DNA from 2 places in the Micromonospora fiedleri genome. Region 2 is predicted to be linked to the other one. Evidence: riboswitches for the same ligand, from Rfam matches in the RefSeq annotation. Region 2 holds a riboswitch; the other holds the start of a gene.
The links. A riboswitch is a leader RNA that binds a small molecule or an ion and turns the genes downstream of it on or off. The one in region 2 is predicted to bind S-adenosylmethionine.
Positions count from the first base shown of each region.

Region 1: another riboswitch for S-adenosylmethionine. It lies ahead of thrC (threonine synthase); the one in region 2 lies ahead of JMF97_RS17225 (ABC transporter substrate-binding protein).

Region 1 is NZ_JAETXL010000007.1:190,538-194,302, reverse strand. Features, by position in the region: gene JMF97_RS20690 (ABC transporter permease) at 1-60, shown strand, start outside; gene JMF97_RS20685 (DUF4232 domain-containing protein) at 134-811, opposite strand; gene JMF97_RS20680 (DoxX family protein) at 1,107-1,556, shown strand; SAM riboswitch class I at 1,738-1,873, shown strand; gene thrC (threonine synthase) at 1,883-3,169, shown strand; gene JMF97_RS20670 (GNAT family N-acetyltransferase) at 3,474-3,765, shown strand, end outside.
Region 2 is NZ_JAETXL010000006.1:32,350-36,114, forward strand. Features, by position in the region: gene JMF97_RS17210 (urease subunit alpha) at 1-604, opposite strand, end outside; gene JMF97_RS17215 (urease subunit beta) at 601-930, opposite strand; gene JMF97_RS17220 (urease subunit gamma) at 927-1,229, opposite strand; SAM riboswitch class IV at 1,663-1,775, shown strand; gene JMF97_RS17225 (ABC transporter substrate-binding protein) at 2,059-2,919, shown strand; gene JMF97_RS17230 (amino acid ABC transporter permease) at 2,955-3,737, shown strand; gene JMF97_RS17235 (amino acid ABC transporter ATP-binding protein) at 3,734-3,765, shown strand, end outside.

The DNA.
Region 1 (3,765 bases), on a different contig from region 2:
GCCACCGCCTTCTGGGGACTGGCCTTCTGGCGCTTCACCCGCAAGGACGTCGTCTCGTAGCCAGGCCGCGCCGCGAGCTCCTGGTCGGTGCGCCCTGTCCCAGTGCGTCGTCGCACCAGGATCTCGCGGCGAGTCAGTGCTGCGGTGGGACCGTGGTCGGGGCGAGCGGTATGGCGGGCGGCAGCGCCGAGGTGGGGGGCTGCTTCTTCCAGGCGCTCACGCCGACCCGGTTGGTGTTGCCGAGATCGATCGGCCCCTCGACGGCGACCTCCTGCGTCGGCTCTCCCTCCGCCGGGGCCACCTCCAGCCGCTGCGCGTTGGTGGCGACCACGGTCGGGTCGTCGACCAGGTTGCGCCAGAGCACCGCCGCGCCCGCGGCTTCTCCGGGCGCCAGCGTCAGGGGCCGGGGCGGGTCGTCGAAGCCCGACGTGATCCCTTTGGCCCCGGCGATCACCCGGACTCTGATCAGGTTGTCGTCGCTGTCCAGCAGCCGCAGCTGCGGATAGCCGTGCAGCCGGTACGGGCGGCTGCCGCAGTTGACCAGTTCCAGGCCCATCGCCCGCAGGCCCATCGCCGCGCTCACCCCGAGGGAGCTGATCCGTACCCCCTCGGCCGGGCAGGGGCCCGGTGCGGCGGTGTCGGCGGTCGGCGGCGTACCTGTCGACGGGGTGGCGACCGGTGGTGGGGCGTCGGTCGCGCCGGCGGTGGTGTCGCCGGCGTCGGGGGTCGGGGCGCACCCGGCGAGCAGGGCCAGCGTCGCGAGCGCCGCGACCGACCGGCGATACGACCGGGTCCGGCGCGTGGTGGCCATTGCTGGAGATGTCCTACGTGTCCCGCACATCGGGACATCGTCACATCGCCCGATACCGCGCGTGGCCCCGACGTCCCGGAATCGTGATCGAGGAGCACACCCGCCCCAGTAAGGGGATTCCCGCCGCGCGAGCCTTCCGCGAACCGGTTGGACGCTGAGTGGCGGGACAGCGCCCGGAAGTTTCAGCCGCTAGCATGGCTTGGGAGCGTTCCCACAGTCAGAGATTGCATCGACAACTATCTATTCATCTCGCATTCTGGATCCCCCCATCGGGATCTACTACGGAGGTATCCGAATGCGTATCGACCGGTTCGGCGGGCCGGCACTGTCCCTGTTCCGCATGGTTGTCGGCCTGCTCTTTCTCTGTCACGGCCTGGCCTCGTTGTTCGGCGTCTTCGGCGGTAACCGGGGCACTGGTGAACCCGTGCCGCTCGGTCAGTGGCCGGGCTGGTGGGCCGCCCTGATCCAGGCGCTCTGCGGTGCGCTGGTGCTGGTCGGCCTCTTCACCCGACCCGCCGCGCTGCTGGCATCGGGCTCGATGGCGTACGCGTACTTCGTGGTCCACCAGCCCGAGGCGCTGCTGCCGCTGCGCAACCACGGCGAGCTGTCCGTGATGTTCTGCTGGTCGTTCCTGCTGATCGCGATCCTCGGCCCGGGAAGCTGGGCGCTGGACAACCTGCTCGGTCAGCGCGGCGGGCGGGAACTCGCCCTCGACGCAGAAGCACGCAGTTCCGTGCCGGCCTGACCCTCCGTGCGAGAGTCGCGATCATGCTCGGACCTGGATCGAGTGGTCATCCGGCGGCGCTGATGCCGCTCGATCCAGGAATGAGCGTGACCTGCGGATCAACCCGCGATCTCGCTCACAAGCTGGGACAGCCAGGCGACGGCCCCGGCGCTACTGCCTAGAATCGGCAGCACAACTGCATACCTCATCCAGAGGGGCTGAGGGATACGGCCCGACGACGCCCCGGCAACCACCTCGCGCGCTCATCGTTGAGCGTCCGGCGGGGCAGGTGCCAATTCCGTCCCCGCCGCAGAGTGCGATGCGGGGAAAGATGAGAGGACTTCGACATGACGTCGACGCTCGCCCCCTCCGGCATCAACACCGCCACCAGCCCGGCCCGCGCTCTGGTCTGTCGCGCCTGTTCGGCCCGCTACCCCCTCGCCGCCCAGCACGCCTGTTACGAGTGTTTCGGCCCGCTGGAGGTCGACTACGACCCGGCCGCCCTCGCCGCCGTCACCCGGGAGCAGATCGAGGCCGGACCGCGCAACATCTGGCGGTACGCCGCCCTGCTGCCCGCCGGTCAGGACCCGGCCACCCGGGTCACCCTGGAACCGGGGTTCACCCCACTTGTCGCCGCCGACCGGCTCGCCGCCGAGTTGGGCATCACCGCCCCGCTGTGGGTCAAGGACGACAGCGCCAACCCCACCCACTCGTTCAAGGACCGCGTGGTGTCGGTGGCGCTGACCGCCGCCCGGGCGCTCGGCTTCTCCCGGTTCGCCTGCGCCTCCACCGGCAACCTGGCCAACTCGGTCGCCGCGCACGCGGCCCGGGTCGGCGTCCCCTCGGTGGTCTTCATCCCCAGCGACCTGGAACAGGGCAAGGTGGTGACCACCGCCGTCTACGGCGGTGACCTGGTCGCCATCGACGGCTCCTACGACGACGTGAACCGGCTCTGCGGTGAACTGGTGGAGACCGACGAGTTCGAGGACACCGCCTTCGTCAACGTCAATGTCCGGCCGTACTACGCGGAGGGTTCCAAGACGCTCGGCTACGAGGTGGCCGAACAACTCGGTTGGCGGATTCCCGCCCAGGTGGTCATCCCGATGGCCTCCGGTGAACTGCTCACCAAGATTGACAAGGCATTCACCGAACTGGTCGAGATCGGGCTGGTCGAGGCGCCCGCGGGCGGTTGGAAGGTGTTCGGCGCGCAGTCGGCCGGCTGCAACCCGATCGCCACCGCCCTGCACGCGGAGAGCGACGTCATCACCCCGGTCAAGCCGACCGGCATCGCCAAGTCGCTCAACATCGGCGACCCGGCCGCCGGTCTGTACGCCCTGGAGGCGGTACGCCGCACCGGCGGCTGGATGGAGTACGCCGACGACGACGAGATCCGCGCCGGAGTGCGGCTGTTGGCGCGTACCACAGGGGTTTTCGCCGAGACGGCCGGTGGCGTGACCGTGGCGGTGCTGCGCAAGCTGGTCGAGTCCGGCCGGTTGGATCCGACCGCCGAGACGGTGGTGTTCAACACCGGCGAAGGGCTCAAGACCCTCGACGCGGTGGCCGGCGAGGTGGGGCCGACCCATCGGATCAAGCCGTCGTTGCGGGCCGCCCGCGATGCCGGCCTGCTCGGCTGAGTTGACCATCGGGCACATGATCAGCGGAAATGCCGTGACCAGCGGTGAATGATCAAGCGGGATCGCTGGTGATCGAAGTGGATTCACGTTTCTTCAGAAATGCGGAAAACACGCCGACGAGGACTTGACGGCAAGAACCGCACAGCGGAAGATGCTCCGTGCGGGAGGGCGTATCGCCGTAGACTTTCAGTCTGTACGACCCAACGCCGGAGGCGTTGTGCGATCGACCCTCCCGACCAGCGTCCGAACGGGCCAGCGAGAAATTCGCTGGCCCGTTCGTCTTTTCCTCGCGCAGGCTGCCGACATGACCCTCACCATCGCGCCCTTCGGTGCCGGCGACGACACCGCCATCGAGCAGGCGTACGAGATCGACACCGCCGCCTGGGCGGTGGACGTGCCCGACCTGCCCAGCTGCCGGCAACGGTTCTTCGGCATGATCCGGCACCCGATGCCCGGCGACGTGGCGGTGCACCTGCTGGCCCACCTCGACGGTGCGCCCGTCGGCTATCTGCTGCTCGACCTGCCGCAGCTGGACAATACCGAGAACGCCGCCGCCGATCTGGTCGTGCATCCGGCGTACCGTCGCCGGGGGGTGG
Region 2 (3,765 bases):
TGTTGCCCTTGCCGAGCAGCAGCACGTTGACCGGGAACGTGTCGAGGGCCTCGTGCATCCGCGCCAGGTGCCAGGCGTTCGGGGTGACCGTGGTGGCCCGGGTGCCCTCGGCCGGCCCGGTGCCGCCGCCGACCAGGGTGGTGACCCCACCGGCCAGGGCCTCGGTGACGATCTGCGGGCAGATGAAGTGCACGTGGGTGTCGACCGCCCCGGCGGTGAGGATGCGGCCGTTGCCGGCGATGACCTCGGTGGCCGGGCCGATCACCAGGTCGGGGTGCACCCCGTCCATGGTGTCCGGGTTGCCGGCCCGGCCCAGCGCCACGATCCGTCCGTCGCGCAGCCCCACGTCGGCCTTGACGATCCCCCAGTGGTCGAGCACCACCGCCCCGGTGATGACGGTGTCCAAAGCGCCCTCGGCCCGGGTGGCCCGGGACTGGCCCATCGACTCGCGGATCACCTTGCCGCCGCCGAAGACCGCCTCGTCGCCACCGACGCAGTGGTCGTGTTCGACCTCGATGAGCAGGTTCGTGTCGGCCAACCGGATCCGGTCACCCGTGGTCGGCCCGTACAGCGCGGCGTAGCGGTTCCGCTCGACGATGCTCATGCCGCTGCCTCCGACCCGGTGTCCAGTGCCCCGCCGCACCCGCCGCGCAGGCCGGGCACGATCCGGGCACCGGCCAACGGCACCAGGTCGACATTGCGACTGACCCCCGGCTCGAAACGCACCGAGGTGCCCGCCGGTACGGCCAGCCGCTGCCCCCAGGCGATGTCCCGGTCGAAGTCCAGCGCAGGGTTGGCCTCGGCGAAGTGGTAGTGCGAGCCGACCTGCACCGGCCGGTCGCCGGTGTTGACCACCAGCAGCGTGGTCACCGGCCGCCCGGCGTTGATCTCCACCGGGTCGGCGGCCAGCAGGATCTCCCCCGGGATCACGGGATCGGGTGGTGCACCGTCACCAACTTGGTGCCGTCCGGGAACGTCGCCTCCACCTGCACCTCCCCCAGCAACTCGGGGATGCCGTCCTGCACGTCCTCGCGGGTCAGCACGGTACGGCCGGCGGACATCAGGTCGACCACGGAGCGCCCGTCGCGGGCGCCTTCGAGCAGGAAGGCGGTGATCACCGCTACGGCTTCGGGATAGTTCAGACGCAGGCCGCGTTCGCGGCGGCGCCGGGCGACGTCGGCCGCCACGTGGACGAGCAGACGATCCTGCTCATGGGGAGTGAGATACAAGGGTGGCTCCCGGTGGGTGTCCGCGCCCCGTCGACCGCCGGCTCCGACGCCTCGACGCGCCGTCCCACGGTTCGGGGCTCGCCCGCCGGGTCCCGCCACGTGTGCGAGCCTCGGGAGTTCCACCCTCCCGGCCCACCTGGCGAGGCACCGACGGTGTCTTCTCGGATGCGGACCGCACCGCCCACCGCTGACCAGACCGTAAGGGATCACGCAGGCGGTGGCAATGGGCGGCCCACATCGCGGCCCCGGCTGCTCGCGTCGACCGGCCCTGGCCCGCGCGCCCGCCGAGCGCCGCCGCCCTCACCCCCCGCTGCACCCGGCGCGACTTCACCTCTCGGTGCGTCTACCTGCCGCAGCACCCGGATGACCAGGGCGTGAGGGCCGTCATATCGGGTGGACGCTGACCGGTCACCTGGTGCTAGCCTCGGCCGCAGGTCATGAGTGCCAGCGTGAAGCCCCGGCTTGCTGGCCGGCAACCCTCGTCCGCGCAGGGGTGCCCCGGGTGAGGACCAGGCACCGGTGCAACCACCGGTGCAAGCGTGGCCTGGTTTCCAGGTCATCACGACCTTGAGGGAGACCCATGTCGTACCGCAGTCGATCCGCACCCGTGACGGCCTGCCTCGATCTGACCCAACGTCGGCACGTCGACATGATGCGGGTCTGCAGCGCCGCGTGTAGCTGACCGCGTCGCTGCCGGTCGCCGAGCCTGCGGGCCTCGGGTAACCGGATCAACTCCCCCTCTTCCATCGGTTCATTCCAGCGGTCCGTCGTACGGCGGACCGTCGGTGCGGCACGTCCGTGCCCGCCGTCGTTCATCCAGGAGACACCTGTGCGAATCGTTCCTGCCCTGACCCGGGCCGCCGCCGTCGGCGTCGCCGCAGTCCTCGCCGCCGTCACGCTGACCGCCTGCGGCTCGGACTCGGCCGGCGAGGCCGACAACCCGTACAACCTGCTCCAGCCGGGGGTGCTGCGGGCCGGCACGCTCACCGACGCGCCGCCGAACGTGTACCTCAAGGACGGCAAGTTCACCGGCTTCGACAACGACCTGCTGGTCGCCGCCGCCGACAAGCTGGGGCTGCGGGTCGAGTTCGTCGGCACCGACTTCTCCGGCCTGCTCGCCCAGGTCAACAACCGCAAGTTCGACATCGGCAGCTCCTCGATCACCATCACCGAGGCGCGGAAGAAGACCGTCGACTTCGGCAACGGCTACGACTTCGGCTACCTCGGCCTCAACGTGCCCGCCGGTTCGACGCTGAGCAGCTTCGACGAGCTGGCCGGCAAGCGGGTGGTGGTCGTGCAGGGCACCGTCCAGGACGACTACGCCACCACCAAGGGCCTCGACCCGGTACGGGTGCCCGACTACAACGGCGCGCTCAACCAGCTCAAGGCGGGCACCGCGGACGCCTGGATCTCCCCGGCCGAGATCGGTGAGAAGACCGCCGCCGACAGCGGCGGCAAGATCACCGTGGCGGCGAAGGAACTCAGCCCGGCCCCGACGGCGTACGCCTTCGCCAAGGGCAACGACGCGCTGCGCGAGGCGCTGAACAAGGCCCTCGACGAGGTCATCGCCGACGGCACCTGGACCCGCCTCAACGCGCAGTACTACCCGGGTCGGGCGATCCCGGCCGACTTCGCTCCCGGCAGCGGCGCCGTGACCGCCCCGTCGGCGGCCCCCTCGGCCGCTTCCTGACCGGTACGACCAGCTAGCAGGGCGGAGGTTGACCCGTGGATCCGTTGCGCACCCTGTGGGAGACGTTCTTCGACTGGGAGTCGATGCGCGAGGCGCTACCCGAGATGATCACTGTCGGGTTGCCGAACACGCTGATCCTGGCGGTCACCGCCGCCCTGCTCGGCTCGGCGCTGGGCATCGTGCTGGCCGTCGCGGGCATCTCGCGGACCCGCTGGCTGCGGTGGCCGGCACGGGTCTGGACCGACGTGTTCCGGGGGCTGCCGGCCGCGGCGACGATCCTGCTGATCGGGGTCGGGCTGGCCCCGCTCGGCATGCAGGTGTGGGGACCCAACCCGTACCCGCTGGGCATCCTGGCGCTGTCGCTGATCGCGTCGGCGTACATCGGGGAGATCTTCCGTTCCGGCATCCAGTCGGTGGAGGCCACCCAGTTGGAGGCGGCCCGCGCGCTCGGCTTCTCCTGGGGCGAGGCGATGCGCCGGGTGATCATTCCGCAGGGCATCCGGCGGATCCTGCCGGCCTGGGTGAACCAGCTGATCGCCCTGATCAAGGACTCCAGCCTGGTCTACTTCCTCGGCCTGCTGGCCAGTCAGCGGGAACTGTTCCGGATCGGGCAGGACTACGCCGCCAACACCGGCAACCAGTCGGCGTTGCTGCTGGCCGGGCTCTTCTACCTGGTGCTGACGGTGCCGCTGACCCACTTCGTCAACTGGATCGACCGGCGACTGCGGCACGGCCGACCGGCCACCGGCCCGGCCGACGACGACCCCGACGACCTCGACCTGGCGCTGCCCGGCGCCGCCGGAGGGAACCAACGATGAGCGACTCGGTCAGTCTGAGCCTGCGCGA